DNA from 4 places in the Oryzihumus sp. JJN4-3R genome. Region 1 is predicted to be linked to each of the others. Evidence: predicted binding sites of a transcription regulator. Region 1 holds the regulator's gene; each other region holds the start of a gene.
What was found. Region 1 encodes LexA, which represses DNA repair genes until DNA is damaged. Its sites were predicted from a motif close to TCGAACANNTGTTCGA; they were not measured.
Positions count from the first base shown of each region.

Region 2: the regulator LexA is predicted to act here: its motif matches at 2,668-2,683, upstream of AC3ANM_RS18745 (HNH endonuclease signature motif containing protein).
Region 3: the regulator LexA is predicted to act here: its motif matches at 3,036-3,051, upstream of AC3ANM_RS11195 (HNH endonuclease signature motif containing protein).
Region 4: the regulator LexA is predicted to act here: its motif matches at 5,714-5,729, upstream of AC3ANM_RS01150 (HNH endonuclease signature motif containing protein).

Region 1 is NZ_CM173229.1:1,111,858-1,118,838, reverse strand. Features, by position in the region: gene AC3ANM_RS04975 (patatin-like phospholipase family protein) at 1-467, shown strand, start outside; gene AC3ANM_RS04970 (NAD-dependent protein deacetylase) at 574-1,449, shown strand; gene AC3ANM_RS04965 (SCO4226 family nickel-binding protein) at 1,573-1,821, opposite strand; gene lexA (transcriptional repressor LexA) at 2,089-2,799, opposite strand; gene AC3ANM_RS04955 (LysM peptidoglycan-binding domain-containing protein) at 3,020-3,400, shown strand; gene AC3ANM_RS04950 (iron chaperone) at 3,527-3,889, shown strand; gene AC3ANM_RS04945 (hypothetical protein) at 4,018-4,479, opposite strand; gene AC3ANM_RS04940 (DUF6318 family protein) at 4,902-5,492, opposite strand; gene nrdR (transcriptional regulator NrdR) at 6,511-6,981, shown strand, end outside.
Region 2 is NZ_CM173229.1:3,925,953-3,932,933, forward strand. Features, by position in the region: gene dusB (tRNA dihydrouridine synthase DusB) at 1-1,103, shown strand, start outside; gene AC3ANM_RS18730 (DUF2277 domain-containing protein) at 1,169-1,444, shown strand; gene AC3ANM_RS18735 (hypothetical protein) at 1,595-2,023, shown strand; gene AC3ANM_RS18740 (ATP-binding protein) at 2,049-2,633, shown strand; gene AC3ANM_RS18745 (HNH endonuclease signature motif containing protein) at 2,747-3,973, shown strand; gene AC3ANM_RS18750 (thymidine kinase) at 4,173-4,751, shown strand; gene AC3ANM_RS18755 (aldo/keto reductase family protein) at 4,866-5,882, opposite strand; gene AC3ANM_RS18760 (YdeI/OmpD-associated family protein) at 5,954-6,532, shown strand; gene AC3ANM_RS18765 (CARDB domain-containing protein) at 6,807-6,981, shown strand, end outside.
Region 3 is NZ_CM173229.1:2,384,595-2,391,575, reverse strand. Features, by position in the region: gene AC3ANM_RS11220 (ATP-binding protein) at 1-451, opposite strand, end outside; gene AC3ANM_RS11215 (hypothetical protein) at 546-1,166, shown strand; gene AC3ANM_RS11210 (rhodanese-like domain-containing protein) at 1,159-1,491, opposite strand; gene AC3ANM_RS11205 (Fpg/Nei family DNA glycosylase) at 1,556-2,416, opposite strand; gene AC3ANM_RS11200 (DUF6578 domain-containing protein) at 2,515-2,913, opposite strand; gene AC3ANM_RS11195 (HNH endonuclease signature motif containing protein) at 3,077-4,465, shown strand; gene AC3ANM_RS11190 (GNAT family N-acetyltransferase) at 4,638-5,219, shown strand; gene AC3ANM_RS11185 (MFS transporter) at 5,254-6,687, shown strand; gene AC3ANM_RS11180 (App1 family protein phosphatidate phosphatase) at 6,659-6,981, opposite strand, start outside.
Region 4 is NZ_CM173229.1:266,059-273,039, forward strand. Features, by position in the region: gene AC3ANM_RS01130 (M4 family metallopeptidase) at 1-134, opposite strand, end outside; gene AC3ANM_RS01135 (PAC2 family protein) at 277-1,131, opposite strand; gene metH (methionine synthase) at 1,313-4,867, shown strand; gene AC3ANM_RS01145 (HAD family hydrolase) at 4,864-5,547, shown strand; gene AC3ANM_RS01150 (HNH endonuclease signature motif containing protein) at 5,784-6,981, shown strand, end outside.

The DNA.
Region 1 (6,981 bases):
AGCCGGTGTGGCGCAACCACGCCACCGTCCTGGTCAGCGACGGGGGAGCGGTGTTCCGCGCGCACACCGAGCGCACCGTGTGGGGCCGACTGCTGCAGATCCTGGGCGTCGCGACCGGTGGCGGCACATCGGTGCGGTTGCGCTGGCTGCACGCCAGCTTCGCCCGCGACGTCATGGCCGGCTCGACGTGGGGCCTCGACACCGTCGTCGCCGAGGGCTACGACCCGGCGTCGGTGGAGCTGATCGACGCGGTGCGCACCGACCTCGATGCCTTCACCAAGGACGAGCAGCGCATCCTCGAGCGCCACGGCTACCTCGTCGCCGACGACGTGGTCCGCCGCTACGTCCCGGACGTGATCCGCATCGACGCCCCGTTGCGCCCGCCGCACCCCAAGGTCGCCGACCACGACGTGGTCCGCCGGGCGTTGCGCGGGTCGGCCAAGCGGGCGCTGCTCGGGCGCTGGTAGGTCCGGGACGGCCCTGCAACGCCGGCCGGCTGACGGGGAGCCGGCGGATGCCTAGCCCTCTGGGTGCGGGCCAACGGGTCCGGCCCGGCGGGGGATACTGGCTGGCGTGAGTCTGGCGATCGAGGACACAGCCGAGGGCGAGCTGGCCCGTCTGGCCGACCTCGTCGCCGGTGGCAACGTCGTCGTCCTCACCGGCGCCGGCCTGAGCACCGAGTCCGGCATCCCCGACTACCGCGGCCCCGACGGCAAGCGGCGGGTGACGCCGATGACCTACGGCGACTTCGTGGCGTCCGCGGAGAACCGACGGCGCTACTGGGCCCGCAGCTACGTCGGCTGGCGGCGGTTCGCGGCCGCCGGGCCGAACCGCGGGCACGAGGCCGTCGCCGCCCTCCAGCAGGCCGGGCACCTGCGCGCGCTGATCACGCAGAACGTCGACGGCCTGCACCAGTCCGCCGGCGCCCGCGACGTCCTGGAGCTGCACGGCAACCTCGACCTCGTGGTCTGCCTGCAGTGCGGCGACCGTTCGCGCCGGGCCGACCTCGATGCCCGGCTGCGCGAGGCGAACCCGGACTTCGAGGTCGTCATCGGCGAGATCCGCCCGGATGGCGACGTCGTGCTCTCCGAGGAGGCGGTGGCGCGCTTCCACCCGCCGCGATGCCTGGTCTGCGGCTCGGACGAGCTCAAGCCCGACGTGGTGTTCTTCGGCGAGTCGGTGCCCAAACCCCTGGTGGCGCAGTGCTTTGCCGAGGTCGAAGCGAGCGACGGGCTGGTCGTGCTCGGCTCGTCGTTGCAGGTGATGAGCGGCTACCGGTTCGTCCGGCGCGCCGCCGCGTGCGGCCTCCCCGTGGCGATCGTGACCCGGGGTCACAGCCGGGGCGACGGTGAGGCGACGATCCGGCTCGACGCGGCCCTGGGGGCGACCCTCACCGAGCTTGCCGGCCGGGTCGGGGTCAGCCGGTATCGCGCCCCCTCGCCGTCCTGAGGCGGGTTCTCCTACCGTAGGCCGTGCCGCATTCGTGTGCCGCGCCGGATCGATGTGGCGCGGCGCGAGCGCGCCACACGGATGCCCGACGGCACCAGTGGGGCGCGCTGGCGACCTGGGATCTCAGGCCTGGACCGGCACCGGGTGGATCTCGGCGGCCGGGTGGCCGGTCCGCTCGTGGATCCTGCGCACCGCATCGGCCGAGGGGGCCTCGGACAGGCAGTAGACCATGCCGCTCTCGGGGTCGGCCCACGCGTGCTTGAAGTGCACGCCTTCCTCGCCCTCGATGGCCAGGTCAGCGTTGTGTGCCTCGGCCAAGGCCTCCGGGCTGATCCCCTTCATCCCGGTGTGGACGTCCATGAACTCGGGCATGTCTCTACCTCTCGTGACGGGTGGCTGGGGTGCCGATGCGAGGCTAGGCATGCGTGGGGTCAGAGCCGTCGGCTGTTTGGCCTACGTCGTCGCCCGCGCTGGATCTGGTCTCAGAGTGCGCGACCGCGGGCACGCTGGAGCGTCGCGACCGTCGGACAAAGCCGGGGCCGAGCGAAGGCAGGTCGCGACGGTGCCTCTATGCAGCGGTGGCCGGCCCCGAAGGGCCGGCCACACGGCATACAGGTGGAGGGGTTGACCCCTCGGAGGTCAGACCCGGCGCAGGACCGCGGTGACCTTGCCCAGGATGGTGGCCTCGTCGCCGTCGATCGGCTGGTAGGCCTCGTTGTGCGGCATCAGCCAGACGTGGCCGTCCTTGCGCTTGAACGTCTTGACCGTGGCCTCGTTGTCGAGCATGGCTGCGACGATGTCGCCGTTCTCGGCGTTGGGCTGCTGGCGCACGACGACCCAGTCGCCGTCGCAGATCGCGACGTCGACCATCGAGTCACCGACGACCTTGAGCAGGAAGAGCTGGCCCTCGCCGACGATCTGCTTGGGCATCGGGAAGACGTCCTCGACGACCTGCTCGGCCAGGATCGGCCCACCGGCGGCGATGCGGCCGACGACCGGGACGTAGGACGCGGCGGGGTGCGCATCGCCGCTGCCGGTGGCGTCGACGGTGCCCTCGCGCTGGTCGCCGGCGCGGTAGCCCTTGTCCTCGGCGCCGGTGTCAGGGGAGACGACCTCGATGGCGCGGGGGCGGTTGGGGTCGCGGCGCAGGTAGCCCTTGCGCTCGAGCATGGACAGCTGGTGCGCGACGCTGCTGGGGCTGGCCAGCCCGACGGCCTCGCCGATCTCGCGCAGGCTGGGTGGGTAGCCGCGACGGTCCACGGAGTTGCGGATGATCTCGAGGACGCGCCGTTGCCGCGCGGTCAGGGTGTCGCCCTTGTCGCGGTCGGGCATCTCGTGGATCTCGGCCATCTCATCCCCTTGTCCGGCACCTGTGGGTGGTCTGTCAGAGGTCGGTGTTTTGCTCCCTGACATGAACGAAGCGTAGTGGGGTCGAACACAAATTTCAAACGTTTGTTCGACCAATCACTTCCCATTCGTCCGATGCTCGTGCTACAAATCCGTACAGACGTTCTATCGAACACAGTTCCACGTTCAGCCGACCGACCCGCTTGATGTCATGGAGGACACGATGAGCGCAGCAGTTGCCTGGGACCTGGCCCCCACTTCGACCCGTCCCCAGCTCCGCCTGGTGCCTACGGGTGACCAGGTGGACTGCCGCCCCGCGCCGCGGCTCCGCCTCACCCGTCGCGGCCGCCTGTCGATCACCATGACCGTGCTCGGCGTGCTGAGCTGGGTGGCGTTCCTGCTCGCCCCCGGCCCGTCCGTGCCCACGGTGACGATCGACCACGCCGTGACCGTCTCGGCCGGGCAGACCCTGTCCGAGGTGGCGGCCACCCAGCTGCCCAAGCTCCCGATCCGCGAGGGCATCGTGCAGATCCAGCTGGCCAACAACCTGAGCACGAGCGACGTCCACGCCGGCCAGAGCCTGCTCATCCCGCGGGTCGGCTAAGGCCGGCGGTTTCTCGGGGCCTCGCGCCACGGCGTGAGGCCCCTTCTCATGCCGGTGCCTCTGCATTGCCCGGTATGCCGGGTGCGTGTGGTGGCTCCGGCGCCGGTCTGGCCAGATGATGGCGTGGTGGCAGATCCGAGGGCGAATGTCGATGAGTACATCGCGGGCTTCCCCGTGGAGGTCCAGGCCGTCCTCGAGGCTATCCGCGGTGCGATTCATGACGCCGTGCCGAACGCAGGGGAGCGGATCAGCTACCAGATCCCGACCATCACGCTCCGTGGGAAGTCCCTGGTGTACTTCGCGGGGTGGAAGAACCACGTGAGCATCTATCCGGTGCCCGAAGGTGACGCGGAGTTCCGCGAGGAGATCGTCCCCTTCCGCGCGTCGAAGGGAACGCTGCATTTCCCGCTCGGCAGTCCCGTTCCCTATGAGCTCATCGGGCGGATGGCGGCTCACCTGGCCCGCGAGAGGTCGGACGTCCCGAGCTGACGGCCCACTCGTGGTCGACGCTGTGGGTCCCTGCCCGTGGCGGTCCCGCCGACTGCGCTCGGCTGGGGGTGGTCTCCCACCCTCCTGGGCGTGCCGGTCGACGGCTCAGTTCTCGCCGGTCGAAGGCGTCAGTTGCTGTAGAGGCGGTTGTGGGCCGTCCGGACGCGTAGGGCTTGGGGCGGGCCGGTCACGCTGGCGGTGGCGGGGATCCGTATCCACTGGCCGCCGTCGATGCTGAACTCGCCGCCGTAGGTGATGGTGATCTGGGTGGTGACGGTGCCGGGCTTGTCGTAGGTGTGCCGGATGTCGCCGTCGGGGTAGGTGCCGCCGGGGGAGTCTGTCGGGCCGAGGTGGGTGCCGTCGCCGAAGGCGTAGGTGTAGCCGGCGGCGAGGGGCCGGATGCGGACGGTGTGGCCGAGCATCTGGGTGGGGTCTGGAGTGTCGATCTCGCCGGGTTGGTAGCCGGCGCTTGGCCAGCGAACCTCGAAGTAGGTGGGGAGGGTGACCAGCGTCTGGTTGCCCTCGGGCTGGATGTGCACCTGCGGCTTGGCGAAAGGCGTGCGCCTGAACGCGCTGATGATCTGTGCCATGCCAAGTACAGGCTTCCCGGGCACGATTGAGGGGTCACAACTGGTGCCCAACCACTCCCATGGCCCTTTGGGCTTGCCCATTCCGTCCACCTCTCGGCGGAAGATCCGAATCAAGGGTCCTAGGCCCTGCTGCTTGGTGTTCCCCGCGCAGGCGTCGACCGCGGCCTTGCACGATGGTTCTGCCACCGTGCCTGGGGCGTTGTCGGCACATGCAATCACGCTCGAGTAGGCGTAGTTCTTGGGCAGGACACTGCTGGCTCCATCCCTTGAAGTGCGCGACTGTGCCTTGATGCGGTCGGTGATCCTTACGGTTAGGCCATCTGCCCTCCCACTCCCGTTGACGTCAGCCACTGCCCAGCCGGCCGGTATCAGCCCAATGATTGCCGCGCAAAGAATCGCGGAGCCAACGCGAGCGCGGGCTCTCACTCCATCCCCTTGATCGTGGCGATCGACCAGGCCCCATCACGCCAAGCCAGGTTGACCTCGAAGCGCACGTTCTTCTTGGCGTCCGTGCTGACTACTCTCCCGCTGCTATCCACTACGTTGCGGCGCTCCTGAATCCCCTCGTAAAGCACGGACTGCTGTCCAGCGGGCCCTTTGCCGAGTGCTCCAACAAGCTTTGTGGTGACCGGGTTGCCGTCATACCGTCGATCCTTCGCCTTCAGGTCGACGGCCGTCTGCTCGAAAGAGGCGCAGCTCTTAGAACTGGGTTGGCAGAGAGGGGGTAAGAGTCCAGTCTGTGGTGTGGCCCACGACTTGTTGACCTGAGCGAAGTAGTACGTGACGAAGGCTTCGGCGCCGGCGGGGGTGTGGGCTCGGGCGGCGGCGGGGATGTTGGGGTCGATCGCTGGTGTGGACGAGGTGGGGGAGCTGGTCGAGGGCGCCGGGTCAGCTGTCGGTGACGGCGCCGATGCGCTGCCCGAAGCCTCCGGTGTCGCCTGGCCTCCGCAGGCGGTGGTCAGCGCCAGCGCCGAGATCGCGATAGCCCAGCGCCAGGTCGATTGAGTCCCCACGTGTCCTCCCCGGTCCCCACGGTCGGATCGTTCGGCGCGGGCCCCCACTGGCGGAACCCCCACCGCTCCCGAGCCCAGCATGCCCGAATCGGCGCATTTCGCCTCCGGTGGATCCACAGCCCGGCGTGCGCGTGGCGCTCAGTCACGACGGCAGGACGCGCTACGGACAGGCTGCACACGGCGGGCCGACCCCTCAGCCCGCTAAGACGAGCGCCGGAGCTGGGCCAGGCCAAGAGGGCACGATCGTCCTGTGCACGCTCGACCGACCTCGCGGCACTTCGGGCGCCATGAGTCGCCGAAACCCCGCGACGACGGTCCACCGTGCATGCACTGGCGAGGGCCCAGGTCCAGGACGAGGGCCCAGGGCCGGGAGACGCGGCGACCGCGGCGGGGGCCGGCCGTACTTGAGCTCTGCCGAACAACGGTGCGCTCTGCCAAGGTTCAAACCTCGGCAGAGCGCACCGAATCTCGGCAGAGCGGGGAAGCAAGGGGGAGTGGCGGCGCGCACCCAGCGACACCCCACCCCGAGACCCCACAGGCGCCCGCCGGACCCCCAGATGTGGGGGTCCACAGGGCGTCCGCACCGGCCATCCGGGGGTCCGAAGCCCTGTGACCGGGGCCACAGAACCGCGACACGCCGACCCTTGACACGCCCGATTTGTCCCCGCCATGGCCTCTGACCTGCGGCAACGAAATGATCACATCGACATCGGCCGATTCGGTGACGAGCTGGGCCGCAGAGGGCATATGATCCCTACATCTAGTAGTTACACCCCTGTAAGACGTCCACATGTAGTCCCCAGGCGACTGGGGCTTTCCCACAGTTCATCCACGGGAAATCCCCAAGTCCATCCACAGGGCGACGCAGCAGGACGCCAGGACGGGACCGGGTGCAACCACCGGATCACGACGCAAGAGGCACCTGCCGCGAGCCCCAGGCACACGGCATACCGAGCAGGACCGCAGCACCACCGCACCACGCACCGCAGGCACCACGAACGAAGGGGGAGGAGCCCACATGCACTGCCCCTTCTGCCGCCACACCGACTCGCGGGTCATCGACAGCCGGACGGCTGACGACGGCACCGCCATCCGCCGCCGCCGGCAGTGCCCGGAGTGCGGCAAGCGGTTCACGACCGTCGAGTCGGCGAGCCTGAACGTCGTCAAGCGCTCCGGCGCGAGCGAGCCGTTCAGCCGCCACAAGGTGCTCGTCGGCGTCCGCAAGGCCTGCCAGGGCCGCCCGGTCTCCGAGGACGACCTGGCCCTGCTGGCCCAGCAGGTGGAGGAGTCCATCCGCGCGGCCGGCAGCGCCGAGATCGACGCCCACGAGGTGGGGCTGGCGATCCTCGGGCCGCTGCGCGAGCTGGACGAGGTGGCCTACCTGCGCTTCGCCAGCGTCTACCAGGCCTTCGACAGCCTCGAGGACTTCGAGGCGGCCATCACCTTGCTCCGCGCCGAGCGCGAAGCCACGGGTGCCGAGCCGGACAGC
Region 2 (6,981 bases), 1.3 Mb from region 1:
GAATCACCAACCGCGCGTTCCGGCGGCTGTGCCGGGAGTACGGCGACGTCGGCACCGGCGCGAGCGGTGGGACCTCGCTCTACGTCAGCGAGATGATCACCTCGCGGGCGCTGGTGGAGCGCACGCCGGAGTCGATGCGGCTGATCCAGCACGACGCGGAGGAGAACCCGCGCTCGATCCAGCTCTACGGCGTCGACCCGGCCACGGTGCGGGCGGCGGTGCGGATGCTGGTGACCGAGGACCGTGCCGACCACATCGACCTCAACTTCGGCTGCCCGGTGCCCAAGGTGACCCGCAAGGGTGGGGGAGCGGCCCTGCCGTGGAAGACCGAGCTGTTCCGGGCCATCGTCAGCGGGGCGGTCCAGGAGGCCAGCCCGTATGACGTGCCGGTCACCATCAAGATGCGCAAGGGCATCGACACGGACCACCTGACGTTCCTCGAGGCCGGCCGGATCGCCGAGGGCGAGGGTGTGGCCGCCGTGGCGCTGCATGCGCGCACGGCGTCGCAGGCCTACTCCGGGCAGGCCGACTGGCCGGCGATCCGGGCGCTGAAGGACGTGGTCACCTCGATCCCCGTGCTGGGCAACGGGGACATCTGGTCGGCCGAGGACGCGCTCGCGATGGTGGAGCAGACCGGGTGCGACGGCGTGGTCGTCGGTCGGGGCTGCCTGGGGCGGCCGTGGCTGTTCACCGACCTCGCCGCTGCCTTCGCCGGGACGCAGGCGCGGGTGCGCCCGACCCTGCGTGAGGTGACCGACACGATGAGGCGGCACACGGCATACCTCGCGGAGTTCTACGACTCCGAGCTCAAGGCGTGCCGCGACATCCGCAAGCACATCGCGTGGTACCTCAAGGGTTTCCGCGCCGGGCAGCACGTCCGGCACCACCTCGCGCTCGTCGACTCCCTTGACGCCCTTGACGAGCTGATCGGCACGCTGGACCTCGACCAGGAGTGGCCGGGGGAGCCGGCGGAGGGGCAGCGTGGCCGGGCCGGTTCGCCGCGCAACGTCGCCCTGCCCGAGGGGTGGCTGGAGAGCCGTGAGCTGACCGGGGCGGCCGCGGAGGCCGTGGCGCAGGCCGAGATGTCGGTCTCGGGCGGCTGAGCCTCACACGAAAGGGGCGGGGCGAACGGGCTGACCGACGGCCCTCGGCGTGGCAAGGTCGGAGCATGTGCCGGAACATCAGGACGCTGCACAACTTCGAGCCGCCCGCCACGAGTGACGAGGTGCATGCCGCCGCGCTGCAGTACGTGCGCAAGGTCAGCGGCATGACCAAGCCGTCGGCGGCCAACGCGTCGACCTTCGAGGCGGCGGTGGCCGAGGTCGCCCACATCACCCAGCACCTGCTCGAGGACCTCGTGACCCAGGCCGCGCCGCGGGACCGTGAGGTCGAGGCGGCGCGGGCACGGGCGCGCAATGCGGCCCGGTTCGGCACGCCCGCCTAGGGGGCGGCCGGGCTCGACAGCGGCTGAGACAGTGACCCCTGGGTTGGTGTTGTGATCGGGGACAGGTGGGGTGTGGTCGCCGGCGAGACCACCATGCCCTACCCCTGTGACAGGTTCGTGTCCTCGCCGGCGCTTCAGGCTTGGCGGGGCGTGACCGTCGAGGCGGCCCCCGCCGCCGTGTGGCCGTGGCTGACGCAGGTGCGGGCCGCACCGTACTCCTACGACTGGATCGACAACGGCGGTCGCCGGTCGCCCCGTCACCTGGTGGGGCTGGCCGAGCCACGGGTGGGCGAGCCGTTCACGATCAGCGCCGGGCGCCGGCTCGGACGGATCCTGTCGGTCGAGACCGGGCACCAGCTGACGGCCACGATCATGGGGGTCTTCATGTCCTACCTCCTGGTCACGACGGGTCAGGAGAGGACCCGGCTGCTGCTCAAGGTCGTCATGCCGACCAGCCGGTTCCTCGCTCCCGCGCTGTCGGTCGGTGACCTGGTCATGGCCCGGCGGCAACTGTTGAACCTGAAGGCGCTGGCGGAGGAAAGCGGAACCAGCGGCTCGTGCCGAGCCGGTCCCGCGTGAGGGCTGCAGGCGCGCTGAATGCGGCATGAGCGAGGTCAGCGATGATGACGCGACCGCTCAGATGGGGAAGCGAATGACACGACCGACTCTCTTCCTGACCGTTGGACTGCCAGGCACGGGGAAGACCACAGAAGCGCGGCGTATCGAGGTCGAGGAGAAGGCTCTTCGCCTCACGAAGGACGAGTGGGTCAAGGCCCTCTACGGGCTCGAGAACCCGCCGTCGGCCTCGGACGTGATCGAAGGGCGGCTCATCGAGATCGGGCTGCGCGCCCTCGAGCTCGGCATCAACGTCGTCATCGACTTCGGTCTCTGGGGTCGAGACGAGCGCTCCGCGCTACGGCAGGCAGCCGCCGCCCTCGGCGCGGCGGTGGAGATGCGCTACTTCGAGCTCCCGCAGACCGAGCAGCGGAGACGACTTGACCGGCGCCAGGCCGAAGCGCCGCACACGACGTGGCGCATGTCCGACGAGGAGCTCGACGAGTGGGCTGCCATCATCAGCGTCCCGACACCAGGGGAGCTCGACGGCAGTGAACCCATCGACTGCCCGCCGGCCGGATTCGCGACGTGGGAGGGCTGGCGCAGGCATCGCTGGCCTCCGTCGGTCGCCTGACACCAAGGACCATCTGAACCACCTGTGTCGGTGGTCGAATGTATGTTCGAATCATGCATCAGGGGGATCGTCGTCACGGGGCCGCGGCCAGCGGGTCTGGTGGCGTGCCCGCGGTGTCTTTCGTCGACCGGATGGCCGCCGTGGAGGTGGCCGAGTCAACCCTGGCCGGGCTCGAGGACGTGCTGCACCAGTGCCAGGGGGCTGCCCTCGGTCCGGCTTTCGGTGCCTTGGATGCGCTGTCGCGTCGGGTGGAGGCCGCCAAGGTGGCGGTGCTGGGCGAGGCTCTGGAGCGGGGTGAGGTGGTCTCGTCGTGCGCGTCGGCGACGGCGTGGGTGCTGGAGTGGGCGCCGTCCTACCGGTCCGGTGGGGTCAGGGACCTGGTCAGCGTCGCGCAGGCGTGTATCGGGCGCCCGGTCGTGGCCGGTCAGGTGCTCGACCACGGCAGCGTGCAGCGCCTCCGCGCGTGCGTGCTGTCCGGGCGGGTCGGGGTGCGCGGGGCGGCGGTGGCGCTGGCCGAGATGCACAAGCTCGCGCCCCGCCTGACGCCGGCGGCGGTGCCGACGGTGTGGGAGGGGTTCCTCCATGTGGCCGAGACCGACGGTCCGCGGGAGGTCCGGGCGTTGCGGGAGCAGATCATCGCCACCTACGGGCGGGACCGTGAGTTCCAGGTCCGCCAGGACCGGCTCAAGCACGGCGTCTCGCTGTCGCCGGGGCGGGCCGGTGACGGGATGGTGGAGTACCTGCTGCGCCTGGACCCCGAGGGGGCGAGCGTGCTGGAGGCGGCGATCGGGCCGTTGTCCGCGCCGCAGCCGGCTGAGGGTGTTTCGGACCTGCGCAGCAGCGACCAGCGGCGCGGGGACGCGCTGGTCGAGGTGTGCCGTCGGTCGGCGGCGGCCGGGGAGGACATCTCGGCCCAGCCCAAGGCCATGGTCTACGTGACGATGGACCACGAGAAGCTTCGGGACGCCTGTGGCGCCGGGACGGTGCTGGGCAACGGGACCCTGTTGGCCCCGGAGACGGTCCGGCGGATCGCCTGCGACGCGGGGATCATCCCGGTGGTGCTGGGCGCCGACGGCGAGATCCTGGACCTGGGAAGGACCAGGCGGCTCTTCACCCCGGCGCAGCTGAGGTACCTGTGGCTGCGCGACCAAGGGTGCACGATCCCGGGGTGCACGGTCCCGCCGTGGTGGTGCGACGGGCACCACGTCATCCACTGGGTCGACGGCGGACCCACCGACCGGCGCAACGCCGCCCTGCTCTGCGGGCGGCACCACACGATCGTGCACCAGCGAGGGTTGACCGCCACGGTCACCGACGCCGGGGTGACCTGGCATCTATGACGACCCCGCCCCGTGCCCGGTCGGAGACGGCCGGGCCCGCGGCATGTGCCCATAACACTCGCGATCCGCTGCCGACCTCCGGGAGTCGACGGACTACGCAACGCCCGGGATGGCAGGATGTCGCCTCGTGTCCATCGGCGTCTCACAGCAGTCATTGCCAGGTCTGGCCGCCCGTCCGGCAACCCGTCCCACCCGGCGGATGCCCACGACGAACGGCCTGAGCGACCTCACGGTGATCGTCGGCCCGATGAAGAGCGGTAAGTCGCTGGAGCTCATCAGCCTGCTCTCGCCGCTGGCGTACTCCGACGTCACGCACCGCGTCTACCAGTCGGCGCGGCACCAGCGCGACGACAAGGTCACCTCCCGCAGCGGGAGCAGCCTGGTGACGACCAAGACCATGACGCTCGAGCCGCTGCTGGACGACGACGTCGACGTCGTCGGCGTGGACGAGATCCACATGTTCGACGTCGCCGACGTGGAGGTGCTGGGCACCCTGATCGAGCGCGGGACCCGCGTCGTCGCGACCGGCATCGACCTGGACCACCGAGGCGAGCTGTTCGCGCCGGTTCGGGCGCTGTTCGAGCTCGGCCCGCAGGTCGTGACCCACCGCCGCGCCGTGTGCGACGTCTGCCGCGAGTTCCGCGCCGTCTACACGCAGGTGCTCGACCGCGACCGTGCCTTCACCACCCGGCTCGCGCCGTCGACGCCGCTGCCGGACGACGGCACCTTCAGCTACGAGGCGCGCTGCCGGTCCTGCTTCATCTTCCCGACCGACTGACGCCACGGCATCGTCGACGAACCCAGGATCGACGCGGACCCACGCCAACCGACCGCTCCGGTGAGCCGCCCCCGCGGGTGAGGGGGCGGCATACCGGAGGTGGGGCTGCCGGGGTCAGCGGATCGGGAACTCCGCGCGTCGCGGCATCCGGGTCTGGCCCGGGTCGCGCTCGACCGAGCCGTCGAGGACCTCGTCGATCGCGGCCATGAGGTCGGCCTCGAGGCGCACCCCGGAGGCCTTCGCGTTCTCGGTGACCTGCTCCGGGCGCGAGGCGCCGATGATCGCGGCGGAGACGTTGTCGTTCTGCAGCACCCACGCCACGCCGAGCTGGGCCATGGTCAGGCCGGCCTGCTCGGCCAGGGGCCGCAGCCGCTGCACCCGGTCGAGGAGCACGTCGTCGGCCAGCCAGCGACCGACCATGTCGGCGCCGCCCTTGTCGTCGGTGGCGCGCGAACCCGCCGGCGGTGCCTGGCCGGGCACGTACTTGCCGGTCAGCACGCCCTGGGCCAGCGGCGACCACACGATCTGGCCGATCCCGAGCGCCTTCGACGTGGGGACCACCTCGGCCTCGATGACGCGCCAGATCATGGAGTACTGCGGCTGGCTGGACACGAACGGGATGTGCAGCTCGCGGGCAAGGCGGTGACCCTCGCGCAGCTGCTCGGCGTTCCACTCCGAGACGCCGATGTAGAGCGCCTTGCCTTGGCGGACAACGTCGGCGAAGGCCTCCATCGTCTCCTCCAGCGGCGTCATGTCGTCATAACGGTGGGCCTGGTAGACGTCGACGTAGTCGGTCCCGAGCCGCTCCAGCGAGCCGTTGATCGACTCGTGGATGTGCTTGCGCGACAGGCCGTGCGCGTTGGGCCCACGGCCACCGGCGGGGAAGTAGACCTTGGTGAGGACCTCCACCTCCTCGCGCTTCACTCCGGCCAGCGCCCGGCCCAGCACCGTCTCGGCCGCGGTGTCGGCGTAGGTGTCCGCGGTGTCGAAGGTCGTGATGCCCTCCTCCAGCGCCTGCCGCACGCACGCCAGCGCCTGATCCTCCTCGACCTGCGAGCCGTGGGTGAGCCAGTTGCCGTAGGCGATCTCCGAGATGCGCAGCCCGCTGCTGCCGAGGTTCCTGAAGTGCATGACCTGAGACTAGGCAGGGGGCACGGGCGCGGTGCGCCCGCCCTGTCGGTGGCTGTGGTGACAATGCCGGTATGCCGGACCGTCCCGCCACGTTCTTCGCCGCACCGCAGCCCTGGCGTGCCTGGCTCGAGGCGCACCACGCCACGGCGGATGAGCTCTGGGTCGGTTTCCACAAGCGCCACACGCGGGAGCCGTCGCTGACCTGGCCGGAGTCGGTCGACGAGGCGCTGTGCTTCGGCTGGATCGACGGCCTGCGCCAGCGCATCGACGACGACCGCTACCGGATCCGCTTCACGCCCCGGCGGCCCACGAGCATCTGGAGCGCGGTCAACCTCGCCCGGATCGAGGAGCTCATCGCGGCGGGACTCGTGGCGGAGGCGGGCCTTGCGGCGTACCGGCGCCGGGCCGTGCGGGAGGAGCCGGTCTACTCCTACGAGCGGCAGCCGGCGGACCTGCCTCCGGAGTATGCCGCGCTGCTGGCCGCCGACCCGGCGGCCCAGGCGTGGTGGGACTCCCGGCCGCCGTCCTACCGCCGCCCGGCGACGAACTGGGTGCTGTCGGCCAAGCGGCAGGAGACCCGGGACCGCCGCATCGCCCACCTCGTGGCCGACTGCTCCGCCGGGCGCCCCATCAAGCCGCTCAGCTACTGAGGCGTCGGGCTCCCGAGCAGCCGCCGCCTGCGGTCGGCCGGCCGCCCATCGCAGCCGAAGGGAAGAGGCGCGCGCAAGGGCCGCGGACAGAGTCGCCGAGGCGTCGCGCACGCTCGGGCGGCCCGGCTGACGCCGACATCTCAGGTCAAGAGATGGCAGGTGGCCGTAACGCCCGAGGTGGCCGCCTCGTTCCCCGGGCAACGAGGCCGCTCCGGCCCGTCAGCCGCGTGGACGGCGCAAGTGCCGTCCCCCCGCCCTCGAGGGAGCTCCTCGCATGTCGGTTGGTTCGTTCGCAGTACGCCGCAGGCGCGGCATCAGCCTGGCGGCCACGGCCGCACTCATCCTGGTCGCCGGTGCCGGCGCCAAGGCGCTGGCCGCCACCCCGTCCGAGGGCTCGGTGTCGGACACGGCGCCCTCGACCCAGTGGACCGCCGGTCCCTTCGCCGCAC
Region 3 (6,981 bases), 1.3 Mb from region 1:
CGATGTCGCCGGAGTCGGCCCGACCGGTCACTGCGGGCGCGTCGATGCCCGGCTGCCAGCGGTCCCGCAGCCTGGCGTTCGGCGCGGCATCGCGCTGCGCGAAGGCCTTGATCACCCCCAGCACGTGGTCCACGTCGTCGCTCTGCGGGTGGCCGAGCTCGCGGACCGCGGTGTGCAGCGCAGCGCTGAGTGGGCGGCGCAGGCGCTGGTCGGGCCTCGCCTCGAGCTTGCCGGTGCCCCAGCGGGCGCGGACGGCCGCGCTGCGCAACGCGTTGAGCAGCACCGTCTTGCCGACGCCACGCAGCCCGGTCAGGACGATCGAGCGCTCTGGTCGCCCCTTGGCGACGCGTTCCAGGACCACGTCGAATGCGCGCAGCTGCTCGTCGCGACCGGCCAGCTCGGGCGGCCGCTGGCCGGCACCGGGGGCGTAGGGGTTCCGGATCGGGTCCACGCTCGGAGACTATCCGGCTGTATAGCGCGCGCCTGAGATCTCGCGATACTCGCCGATCGTGTCGCGCGCCGCGGCGGCCCCTAGCCTGTCCGGCATGACCAGTCGTGGGCAGGAGCGGTGGCGGTTCACCGGGCAGATCGCCGGGCTCGGCACCGCGGGCGGCACCCGCGTGGTCATCGGCCGGTGGCCCACATCGCCCCTGGGCTCGTTCGCCGACGTGATGGTCGAGCGCCCCGACGGCCACCGGGTGCTCCTGGCGCCGACGCACCAGGTGGCCGACTTCGTCCGCGCGACCTACACCTTCGACAAGGTCCGGCTCACGCCCGTCGACGTCGCCGCGGCCGACGGCCACTGGCGGGTGGACGCCGGGCCGTTGTCCCTGACCCTCGCCCTCGGGCGCCGCACGGCGCTCGGGTGGCTGCTGCACGGCATACCGGCCGCTGTCTCCACCGCACCCTGGTTCGCGGGCGCGGTCGACCCGGTCGCCCGTGTCGTGCTGCGCGGCGTGCGCACGCGCGGGACCGCCGGCCAGGGCCGGCGCGAGTGGTATGGCGCGACGGACGTGCGCGCGATCCTCACCTGTGCGGGGGCGTGGGAGGGCGAGGACCTCGGCGAGCTGCGGCCGGTGGACCCGCCCGTGCGGTTCGGGTTCGGGTCCACCCCGGCCAGGCCGTCGGTCACCTCGGTGGTGACGACGGTCGAGTCGCTCAGATGACGGAGGGCTCCGACTCCGTCTCGCCGACCAGCGGCTTGCCGGCGGCGTGCCAGGACTTCATGCCCCCATCGAGGTTGGCCACGTCGAAGCCCTGCTGCTGAAGCCAGGCCACCGCGCGGGAGGACCGGCCACCACCACGGCAGGTGACGGCGAGGGTGCCGGCGTCGGTGTCGGGCAGCTCGGCGAGGCGGGCCGGGAGGTCACCCAGGGGGATGTGCACCGCGCCCGGGGCGTGGCCGGCGGCCCACTCGTCGGGCTCGCGGACGTCGAGGATCGTCGCGTGGTCGTGGACGTCGGACACGGTCAGCGTGGGGATCTCGGTCATGCGCGGCATCCTGCCATCCGGCAGCACGTGAACCCCAAGTCCCGCCGCCGGGTTGGGACAGGACTCACTTGAGCAGGCGGGAGAGCCGCCGGTCGGCGAGGGGCTTGCCTCCGGTCTGGCAGGTGGCGCAGTACTGCAGCGAGGAGTCGGCGAAGGACACCTCGCGCACCACGTCACCGCAGACCGGGCAGGCCTGGCCGGTGCGGCCGTGCACCCGCATGCCGGCGCGCTTGGCGTCCTTGAGCTCCTTGGCGGGCTTGCCGGACGCTGTCGCGACGGCGTGCTCCAGCACCTCCCGCAGCGCGGAGTAGAGGCGGGCGACCTCCTCCTCGTCGAGGGACGCGGCGAGTGCGAACGGCGAGAGCCGCGCCGCGTGGAGCACCTCGTCGGAGTAGGCGTTGCCGACGCCCGCGAGGAAGCCCTGGTCCCGCAGCAGGCCCTTGACCTGGGTGCGGCGCCCCTCGAGCAGCGCGGCGAAGTCGGCCTCGGTGAAGCCCTCGGCGAGCGGGTCCGGCCCCAGGCTCGCGATGCCGGGCACCTTCTGGGGGTCGTCGACGATGTATGCCGCGAGTCGCTTCTGCGTGCCGCCCTCCGTGAGGTCGAAGCCGCTGCCGTCGGAGAGCCTGACGCGCAACGCGATCGGCGACTTGCCCGGCCGCAGCGGCGTCGTGGTCAGCTGGTCGGACCAGCGCAGCCAACCGGCACGGGCGAGGTGGAAGACGAGGTGCATCCCGTCGAGGTCCATGTCCAGGAACTTGCCGTGCCGGGCGACCCCGGTCACCGGCAGGCCCGCGAGCGCCTGCGGCGGCGGGTTGTAGGTCTTCAGCACACTGATGGAGCCGAGCTCGACGCCCGCGACGGCAAGACCGTCGGTGCGCTCGCGCAGGAAGTCGGCGAGCGCCTGGACCTCGGGCAGCTCCGGCACGGCTTCATTCTGACCCAACCCGCCGACGGCCACCGGCCGAACGGCACAACGTGCCAGCCCCGGCTCGGCTCTCTACGCGCGTGTCCGGCGACGGCGAGTCAGTCGGTGCCGGCGGGCACGTCGAGATCCACGAGGTACCCCAGGAACCCGCAACCGTCCGGCACGCCCTCCCAGCCGTCGGCCCCGCCGACGGCCACCGCGAATCCCGAACCGGGTTCAGGAACCAGGAGGCGAGGAACGAAGCCTGCGTCCGGCATCCAGCGGCAGAACACGGCGCGCGTGCCGGACACCCGGCCGCGGAGCCGACGCGGCTGCGTCGCCAGGTCGTGGTGGTCCTCGACGCAGTCTGCGACGAGATCGACGTGTCCGTCGACGGCCGGGCTGATCCCGGCGACGCCGATCGAGCCAACGGACCACGCCACCTCGTCGCCAACCGAGAACGGCGTGCCGCAGCACTGCAGCTGCCAGTCCTCGACCCACACCCTCACCCGCGTCATGCCGTCAGCCTCTCCTCTCCGCGCGCAGCAGGCACGGCAATTGACCCGGCCACAACCGGTTCACGCACGGAAGGTCCACCGGCCGATGAGGTCTTGACCGCTCGGGAGAACGTCGATAAAGTTAGAACACACGTGCGAATCATGGCGCTGGGGGGTGCCGCACATGGGGGACCAGAGCGACCGCCGGTCGGCGGTGCCTCGCGAGGTGATCGATGCCTTCGTGCGCATCATGCGCGCGGACGCCCCGGCTGAGGCCCAGTGGTTCACCGCCGACGAGGCGCTGCGCGTCGTGGAGGCCGGGGAGACCGTCAAGGCCTGGGTCGATGCCGTGTCGCTCGACAGCACCCGGGCGCTGGCCGACCGGATGCTCGAGGAGCACGACCGGCTCCACGACGACCTGCGCACCAGCGGGCCGCGCTCCGACAGCGAGTGGGAGCGGGTGCGCGAGGACGCCGCGCAGGCCGCCGCGTCCGAGATCGAGGCTGCGACGGGCATCGGCTATGGCGAGTGCCGGTCCCGCGTGGCGTTCGCCCTGGCCGAGGAGGAGCGCACCGCCACCGTCCGGGAGCTGATGCACGCGGGCCGGCTCTCCTCCTACCGCGCCCGCCTGCTCTACAGCGAGACGCGGCACTGCCCACCAGCGGTCGCCGACGCCATCGCGGGGCGGGTCCTGGCCGGCGACGACGGCGATGGGCCGCTGTCCCACGGCAAGCTGCGACGCCGCCTGCGCCGGCAGCTGGTGCTGCACGACAGCGACTACCCACGACGCAAGCGCGCCGACGCGGTGGCCCGCCGTCGGGCCGACGCCGACCTCCAGGCCGATGGCACCGGCTGGCTGACCGTCACCGGTGAGGGCGAGCGCGTCGTCGCGGCCCGTGAGCGCATCGACGCGATCGCTCGGCGCCTGAAGGCCGAGGGCCGGGCCGACGAGCGCGCCCACGAGGCGATCTGCTCCGATGTCGCCCTCGACCTGCTGCTCTACGGCTGGGTGCCCGACGACGAGCCCTACCGCAGCCTCGGCCGGCCGCCCGCCGCGCAGGTGACCGTGACCGTCTCCCTGGCCACGCTGCTCGGCGTCACCGAAGGCACCGGCGAGATCCCCGGCTACGGCTTCGTCCAGGCCCACCACGTCCGCGAGATCGCCACCGCCGCCGGGTCGATCTGGCGCCGCCTGGTCACCGACCCGGTGACCGGCACGATGCTCGACCTGGGCACCGAGCGCTACGTCCCCACTCCGCGGATGCGCGAGCTCGTCGTCCACCGCGACGGGGTCTGCCGAGGGCCCGGCTGCGAGCTGGAGGCCCGGCGGTGCGACCTCGACCACGAGATCGCGTGGCCGCTCGGCCCGACGCACACCACCAACCTCGCCGCCAAGCACCGGCGACACCACAACCTCAAGACCCGCGAGTGGTGGAGCTCGACGATGATGCCCGATGGGGTGGTCCACTGGCGGACCGCCGCGGGGCGGACCTACCCGACCCGGCCCAGGGTCTACGACGACCCGCTCGACCGCCCGCTCGAGCTGGTCGACACCGGCCCACCACCCTTCTGAGCCAGCGTCGCCTGCTGGACCATGGGCCCGCTCGTCCATTGCCGCCTGCTGGACCCGGCCCACCTGTACGACTCAGCCGACCCGTCCTGTGGTGCGAGCGAACGTCACCCTGCAGCCAGACCCGCCGCAAACGGGTTACACGGAAGGCGTTGCCGTCCGGCAGGATTCGGCCATGGCCACCGAGACCCAGACCAACCGCTTCGACGACGTCACGCTCGAAGGCGAGGGACTGAGCCTGCGGCCCTTCACCGAGGCCGACCTCGACGCGATCACCGAGGCCTGCACCGACGCCGAGACGCAGCGCTGGTTGCCGCTGCCCCGGCCCTACCGCCGGGACGACGCCCGCTGGTTCATCGAGACCTTCTCGCCGAGCCAGCTCGACAGCGGCGCCGGGATCGTGCGGGCGATCGAGGTCGACGGCCGGCTGGCCGGTGCCATCAACCTGAAGAAGACCGACTGGTCCGCCCGGACCACCGAGACCGGCTACTGGGCGGCGCCCTGGGTCCGTGGCCGCGGCGTCACCACGACCGCCGTGCGCCTGCTGGCCAGCTGGGCCCTGACCGACCAGGGCTTCGAGCGGGTCGAGCTGCTCACCGCCACGGGCAACACCGGCTCGGAGCGGGTCGCCGAGAAGGCCGGCTTCCAGCGCGAGGGGATCGCCCGCAACGCGGGCGTCATCCACGAGGGCCGGGTCGACCTCACCGTCTGGTCGCTCGTCCCGGCCGACCTGATCCCCCGCGCCCACCAGGACTGACGCGCGGAGAGGTCTTCCGACCTAGGCTGGGTGGGTGGCGTCCTCCGCGGCACCTGCGCTGTTGCGCCTCGACCAGCGCCGGGGCCGGTTCACCCTGGCCACGACGGTGCTCGGCACCTCGATGGCGTTCCTCGACGGCACGGTCGTCAACATCGCCCTGCCGACCATCGGTCGCGAGCTGCACGCCAACCTCGCCGGCCTGCAGTGGGTCGTCAACGCCTACTCCCTGACCCTGGCCTCGCTGATCCTGCTCGGCGGCTCGCTGGGTGACCGGTTCGGGCGGCGGCGCCTCTACCTCGTCGGCGTGATCGCGTTCTCGGCGGCGTCCCTCGGGTGCGCGCTGAGCCCCACGGTCGTCGTCCTGGCCGTGGTCCGGGCACTGCAGGGCGTCGCCGCGGCCCTGATGGTCCCCGGCAGCCTCGCCATCCTGCAGTCCTCCTTCGAGCCCGGCGAGCGCATGCGCGCCATCGGCGCCTGGACCGGGCTGGCCGGGGTGGCCACGGCCGCGGGCCCGCTGGTCGGCGGCTGGCTCGTCGGGATCGACTGGCGCCTGGTGTTCTGGATCAACATCCCGATCGGCATCGCCGTCGTGGCGCTAGGCCGGGCCTGCGTCCCGGAGTCGGTCAACCCCCACGCCAGTCGCCACCTCGACCCGGCCGGTGTCGTCCTCGCCGCCCTCGGCCTCGCCGGGCTGACCTGGTCGTTGACCGCGGTGCCCGACCGCGGCTGGAGCGCCCCGGTGCTGGCCGTCGGCGTCGCCGGCGTGCTGTGCCTCGGCGGGTTCGTCCTCGTCGAGGGGCGCGTCACCGCCCCGATGGTGCCGCTGACGATGTTCGCCTCGCGCACGTTCAGCGTCGTCAACGCCGTCACCCTGGCGGTCTACGCGGCGCTCGGCGGCGCACTGTTCTTCCTCGTCATCTTCCTGCAGGTCACCGCCGGCTGGAGCCCGCTGGCGGCGGGCGCGTCGACGCTGCCGATCAGCATCACCATGCTCCTGCTGTCCAGCCGGTTCGGCGCCCTCGGCACCCGGATCGGCCCCCGGCCGCTGATGGCCGGCGGGATGCTGCTCTCCGCCGCCGGCTTCGTCCTGCTCTCCCGGATCCCCGTGCACCCCAGCTACCTGACGGACGTCCTCCCCGGGCTGGTGGTCTTCTCCGTCGGCCTGTCGATGACGGTCGCGCCGCTGACCGGCACCGTGCTGGCCGCCGCACCGGACGAGCTGGCCGGCACCGCCAGCGGGGTCAACAACGCGATCGCCCAGACGGCGCGGCTGCTCGCCGTCGCGGCGTTGCCACTGGCCGTGGGCCTGTCCGGCCGGGAGTACGCCTCGCCCGTCCTGCTCGCGCCGGCCTACCGCTCGGCGATGCTGGTCTGCGCGGGCATGCTCGTGGCCGCAGCGGTGCTGACCCAGGTCGGCCTGCGGGCGCACGAGGCGTGCGTCACGACCGTGCAGCCCGCAACAACCTGAGCAGGCCGTAGCCGTCGGGGGCGCGGCAGACCGGGACGCTGCGCCGCGTGCGCGGCGCGAACTCCTCGTTGGAGACCGGTATGCCGTGTGAGAGCACCTGCTCGGCCGGCGTCAGCTCGCGGATGGCGATGGCCTCCACCTGCTCGGGGCTTTCCGAGGCGAAGTCGCCGTAGATCCTGGGGTCGTGCTGCCCGTCGTCGCCGACGAGGATCCAGCGGATCCTGGGGAACTCCCGGGCGAGCCGGCGCAGCGCCGCCCGTTTGTGCTCCTGCCCGCTGCGGAACCAGCCGCTGT
Region 4 (6,981 bases), 850 kb from region 1:
ACCGCGGCGGCAGGGGACGGCGGGGGGTTGACCCACCGGGGGCTGGCGGCGGCGCCCGCGCCGGGCGCGAGCGCCAGACCGGCGGTCAGCGTGGTGAGGAGCGCGATGATGCGCGTCTGGCGGCGCCGGGCCACGTGTCACTTCCCCCTGATGGTGCGGATGTGACGATGGTGACAGAAGGGACCTGCGCCGTGCGGGCGATTCAGGTCCTTTTCAGGAAGCCCGCCACGCCCCCACAGCGCGTGAGTCGGCCCGCGCCACGGCGTCCCGGGAGGGTCAGCCGGCCGGCGGCTCGTCCCCCCGTCGACGCAGGTAGCGCTCGAACTCCCGGGCGATGGCCTCCCCGGAGGCCTCGGGCAGCTCGGCGGTGTCCTGGGCCTGCTCCAGGGACTGGACGTACTCGGCGACCTCGTCGTCGGACTCGGCCAGCTCGTCGACGCCGTGCTCCCAGGCGCGAGCCTGGTCGGAGAGGTCGCCGTGGGGGACGGTGGTGTCGAGCAGCTCCTCGAGCCGCGAGACCAGACCCAGGGTGGCCTTGGGCGAGGGGGTGCCGCCGGCGTAGTGCGGGACCGCGGCCCAGCAGGACAGCGACGGCAGTCCGGCCTGGGTGGCCGCGTCGGCCAGGACGCCGACGATGCCGGTGGGGCCCTCGTACTTGCTCGGCTCGAGGTCGAAGCGGTGGATGACGTCCTCGTGGTCGGAGGTCACCGTGATCGGGATCGGCCGCGTGTGTGGCACGTCGGCCAGCAGGGCGCCGACCGTCACGAACAGACCCACGCCCATCTGCTGGGCGAACTCGAGCAGCTCGATGGTGAACGAGCGCCACCGGGTCGAGGGCTCGATGCCCTGCACGAGGATGACGTCGCGCTCCAGCGTCGCGGAGGAGGCCAACAGGATGCGCGTGGTCGGCCAGCTGATCCGGCGCTGGCCCTCCTCGAGCACGACCCGCGGCCGGTTGACCTGGAAGTCGTAGTAGTCCTCGGGGTCGATGGCGGCGATCGGCTCGGCGTCCCACACCTGGCAGAGGTGCTCGACGGCGGCGGTGGCGGCCTCGCCGGCGTCGTTCCAGCCCTCGAAGGCGAGGATCATGACCGGGTCGCGCAGCTCCGGGACGTCCTCGAGCTCGATCACCGGTGGCCTCCTAGCGGTGCGGGTGGGGGTCCCGCGTCCTGTTGTGGCGGGCCGGGGCCCGCGCGGTGTCCTGCGCCACACGATCGATGTGGTCTGACCAGACTACGGAATGCTCAGGCGGCCGGCAGGCGCCCCGCCGATAGACTCAGGGCCGGTTCCCCGAGTGCGAAGGTCCATCACATTGAGCAGCCGCTCCGACCTCTTCCGCCAGGCCCTCTCCGAGCGCGTCCTCGTCGCCGACGGCGCCATGGGCACCATGCTCCAGGCCGCAGACCCCAGCCTCGATGACTTCGAGGGCCACGAGGGCTGCAACGAGGTCCTCAACGTCACCCGTCCCGACATCGTGCGCAGCGTCCACGACGCCTACCTCGCCGTCGGCGTCGACGCCGTGGAGACCAACACCTTCGGCGCCAACCTCGGCAACCTGGGCGAGTACGACATCCAGGACCGGATCTACGAGCTGGCCGAGGCCGGCGCGCGGATCGCGGCCGAAGCCGCAGCCGCGTGGTCCACCCCGGAGCAGCCGCGGTTCGCCATCGGGTCGGTCGGCCCGGGCACCAAGCTCCCCTCCCTGGGGCACGTCCCCTTCGCGACGCTGCGCGATGCGTATGCCGAGCAGGCGCGCGGGCTCATCGACGGCGGTGCCGACGTCATCCTCATCGAGACCAGCCAGGACCTGCTGCAGGCCAAGGCCGCCGTGATCGGCGCCAAGCGGGCGCTGGCGGCGGTCGGCGAGACCCTGCCGGTGATCGTCCAGGTGACCGTCGAGACGACCGGCACCATGCTCATGGGCTCGGAGATCGGTGCGGCCCTGACCGCCCTGGAGCCGTTGGGGATCGACGCGATCGGCCTCAACTGCGCCACCGGCCCGGCCGAGATGAGCGAGCACCTGCGGCACCTGTCGCGGCACGCCCGGATCCCCGTCACCTGCATGCCCAACGCGGGCCTGCCGATGCTGACCAAGGAGGGCGCGGCATACCCGCTCACCCCCCAGGAGCTGGCGCAGGCGCACGAGCAGTTCACCCGGGAGTTCGGCCTGGCCCTGGTCGGCGGCTGCTGCGGCACGACGCCGGCCCATCTGGAGCAGGTCGTCAAGGCGGTCGGCGGGCAGCCGGTGGCGCCGCGCCGGCCGCGTCCGGAGGCGGGCGTGGCCTCGCTCTACCAGGCGGTGCCGTTCCGTCAGGACGCGTCGTTCCTGTCCATCGGTGAGCGAACGAACGCCAATGGTTCCAAGGCTTTCCGCGAGGCGATGCTCGACCAGCGCTGGGACGAGTGCGTCGAGATCGCGCGCGACCAGACCCGCGACGGCGCCCACCTGCTCGACGTCTGCGTGGACTACGTGGGACGTGACGGCGTCGGCGACATGCGAGAGGTCGTCCAGCGGCTGGCCACCTCCTCGACCCTGCCGCTGGTGCTGGACTCCACCGAGCCCGCGGTGATCGAGGCCGGGCTGGAGCTGCTCGGCGGCCGGGCCGTCGTCAACTCGGTCAACTTCGAGGACGGTGAGGGCCCGGACTCCCGTTTCCGCCGGATCATGCCGGTCGTCCAGGAGCACGGCGCTGCCGTCGTCGCGCTGACCATCGACGAGGACGGCCAGGCGCGCACCCGCGAGCACAAGGTGGCCGTGGCGACCCGCCTGATCGAGTCCCTGACGGGGGAGTGGGGGATGCAGGTCAGCGACATCGTCGTCGACACGCTGACCTTCCCGATCGCCACGGGGCAGGAGGAGACGCGGCGCGACGCGATCGAGACGATCGAGGCGATCCGCGAGATCAAGCGGCGCTACCCCGAGGTGCAGACCACGCTGGGCGTGTCCAACGTGTCCTTCGGTCTCAAGCCCGCTGCGCGCGTGGTGCTCAACTCGGTCTTCCTTCACGAGTGCGTCAAGGCCGGGCTCGACTCGGCGATCGTGCACGCCGCCAAGATCATCCCGGTGGCGCGTATCCCCGAGGACCAGCGCGAGGTCGCCCTCGACCTGGTGCACGACCGGCGCCGCTGGGCAGGGGAGCCGGGGGAGAGCGAGCTGCTCTACGACCCCCTGGCCCGGTTGCTGGAGCTGTTCGAGGGCGTGGACTCGGCTTCACTCAAGGCTTCCCGCGCCGACGCGCTCGCGTCCCTCCCGCTGGAGAAGCGGCTCGAGCAGCGCATCGTCGACGGTGAGCGGCAGGGCTTGGAGGTCGACCTCAAGGACGCGCTGGACAAGGGGCACAGCGCCCTGGACGTCATCAACGACAACCTGCTTGCCGGCATGCGGACCGTCGGTGAGCTCTTCGGCAAGGGCGAGATGCAGCTCCCGTTCGTGCTGCAGTCCGCCGAGGTCATGAAGGCGGCCGTGGCGTTCCTCGAGCCGCACATCGAGGGCTCGGCCGACGGCGGCGGGCGCGAGGCCAAGGCGCGCATCGTCCTGGCCACCGTCAAGGGCGACGTCCACGACATCGGCAAGAACCTCGTCGACATCATCCTGAGCAACAACGGCTTCGACGTGGTCAACATCGGCATCAAGCAGCCGGTCTCGGAGATCATCCGCGCGGCAGAGGAGCACGACGCCGACGCCATCGGCATGAGCGGCCTGCTCGTGAAGTCGACCGTCGTCATGAAGGAGAACCTCGAGGAGCTCAACTCCCGCGGCCTGGCCGCGCGCTGGCCGGTCCTGCTCGGCGGTGCCGCCCTGACCCGTGCCTACGTCGAGAACGACCTCGCGGAGGTCTACGAGGGCCAGGTGCGCTACGCCCGTGACGCCTTCGAGGGACTGCGGCTCATGGACGCCGTCGCGGCGGCCAAGACCAACCCGTCCCTGTCGGTCGAGGACGCGCTCCCGGAGCTGCGCAAGCGCCGGGTCCGCCAGGTGGCGGCCCCCGAGACCGATGACGGCGCGCTGTCGGACACGACGCGCTCGGACGTGGCGACGGACAACTCCGTGCCCACCCCGCCGTTCTGGGGGACCCGGGTGGTGAAGGGGATCGCGCTCGCCGACTACGCGGCATACCTCGACGAGCGGGCGACCTTCCTCGGCCAGTGGGGGCTGAAGGGCTCGCGAGGTGAGGGCGGCCAGTCGTATGACGAGCTGGTCGAGACCGAGGGCCGGCCGCGGCTGCGCATGTGGCTGGACCGGATCAAGACCGACAACCTGCTCGAGGCAGCGGTCGTCTACGGCTACTTCCCCTGCTACAGCGAAGGCAACGACGTCGTCGTGCTGCACCACGAGGGGGAGCTCGAGGGGCAGGAGCGGGCGCGGTTCTCCTTCCCCCGGCAGCGTCGTGACCGGCGGCTGTGCCTGGCCGACTTCTTCAGGTCGCGGGAGGCCTACGAGGCCGACGGGAAGCCGGACGTCATCGCGTTCCACCTCGTGACGATGGGCGCGCGCGTGGCCGAGGCGACGGCAGACCTGTTCTCGCGCAACGCCTACCGCGACTACCTCGAGCTGCACGGCCTGTCCGTGCAGCTGACCGAGGCGCTCGCGGAGATGTGGCACGCACGGGTGCGCGAGGAGCTCGGCTTCGGCACCGAGGACGACCCGGACCTCGGCGGCATCCTGCGCCAGGCCTACCGTGGGTCGCGCTACTCCTTCGGCTACCCGGCCTGCCCGGACCTCGAGGACCGGGCCGTGCTCGTGGAGCTGCTCGACCCCTCGCGGATCGGGGTGAGCCTGTCCGAGGAGCTGCAGCTGCACCCCGAGCAGTCCACCGACGCGCTCGTCGTCCACCACCCGGAAGCCAAGTACTTCAACGCGACATGACCAGTCCTGCCTCACCCACCGCGCCCCTGCCCCACCTGCCCGCCGCCGTCCTCTGGGACATGGACGGCACCCTCGTCGACACCGAGCCGTACTGGATCGCCGAGGAGCACGCCCTCGTCGAGGCCCACGGGGGAGTGTGGACCGACGAGCACGCCCACCAGCTCGTCGGGAACGACCTCATGGTGTCGGCGGAGTACATCCGCGCGCACTCGCCGATCTCGTTGTCCCCGTTGGAGATCATCGAGGAGCTGCTTGCGGGGGTGGTGCGCCGGGTCAAGGAGCACGTCCCGTGGCGCCCGGGCGCTCGCGAGCTGCTGCACGGCCTGGTCGAGCACGGCGTGCCGTGTGCCCTCGTGACGATGTCGTGGCGGTCGCTGGCCGACGAGTTCGTCGCCTCGGTGCCCCCGGGGACGTTCTCCGCGGTCATCACCGGTGACGAGGTCGCCCACGGCAAGCCGCACCCCGAGCCGTACCGTGCCGCCGCCCGGGCGCTGGGCGTCCCGCTCGAGGCGAGCATCGCCATCGAGGACTCGCCGACGGGCGTAGCCTCGGCGGTGGCGGCGGGTGCCCGCACGATCGCGGTGCCCCACGTGGTCCCGGTGCCGGTGCATCGGGGGGCGGTCCAGGTGCCGTCGCTGCGCGGGCTGACCCCGACGGACCTCACCCGCCTCTTCCTCTGACGCGCCCGGGGGCTCGTTGTCGCCCCCCGTGAAGGCTCTTCTCCCAAATCGAGGAGGAGTTCTGCACGCGCGTTCAGTGCAGACCGAGCAGTTCTGCACGCGCGCTCGTCTGGCCGATCCGAAGACCCGGATCGGCCAGGCAGCATCCGTGCAGCCCTGTCGGTGGTCGAATGTATGTTCGAATCATGCATCAGGGGGATCGTCGTCAGGGGGCCGCGGTCAGCGGGTCCGGCGGCATGCCTTCTACCGATGGCGAGCTTGCGGCCGGGGGTGTGCCCGCCGACGGAGGGCCTTCGACGAGCGGGGACCGGGCGTCGTTCGCGGAGCGGTTCGCCGCGGTGGGAGCCGCGGTGCGCGCGCTGACCGGGCTGGTCGAGGTGGTCCATGAGTGCCAGGGGTCGGATCTGGGGCCGGCGATGGGCGGGCTGGATGAGCTGCGGCGCCTGGTCGAGGCGGCGCAGGTGACGGTGTTGGGTGAGGCGGTGGAGCGCGGTGAGGTGACCGCGACGCATGCCTCGGCGTCGGCGTGGGTGTTGGAGTGGGCTCCGTCGTATCGGTGTGGTGGGGTCAAGGACCTGGTCACCGTGGCCACGGTGTGCACGGGGCGGCCGGTGCGGGCGGGGATGGTCGTCGACCACGGGAGCGTGCAGCGGCTGCGCTCGTGCGTGCTGTCCGGGCGGGTCGGGGTGCGTGGCGCCGCGGTCGCTCTGGCCGAGATGCACAAGCTGGCGCCGCGGTTGACCCCGGCGGCGGTGCCCACGGTGTGGGAGGGCTTCCTGACGTTGGCGGCCTCCGAAGGCCCGTCGGGGGTGCGGGGGTTGCGGGAGCGGCTCATCGCCGAGCACGGCCGGGAGGGGGAGTTCCAGGTGCGTCAGGACCGGCTCAAGCACGGCGTCTCCCTGTCCCAGCCCCGCAGCGACGACGGGATGGTGGAGTACCTGCTGCGCCTGGACCCCGAGGGCGCGAGCGTGCTGGAGGCGGCGATCGGGCCGCTGTCCGCCCCGCAACCGGCTGAGGGCGTCTCGGACCTGCGCAGCAGTGATCAGCGGCGCGGTGACGCGCTGGTCCAGGTGTGCCGGCGGTCGGCGGCGGCGGGGGAGGAGGTCTCGGCCCAGCCCAAGGCCATGGTCTACGTGACGATGGACCATGAGAAGCTTCGGGACTCCTGCGGGGCCGGGACCGTGCTCGGGAACGGGACCCTGCTGGCCCCGGAGACGGTCCGGCGGATCGCCTGCGACGCCGGGATCCTCCCGGTCGTCCTCGGCACCGACGGGGAGATCCTGGACCTGGGAAGGACCCGGCGGCTCTTCACCCCCGCGCAGCTGAGGTACCTGTGGCTGCGCGACCAAGGGTGCACGATCCCGGGGTGCACGGTCCCGCCGTGGTGGTGCGACGGGCACCACGTCATCCACTGGGTCGACGGCGGGCCCACCG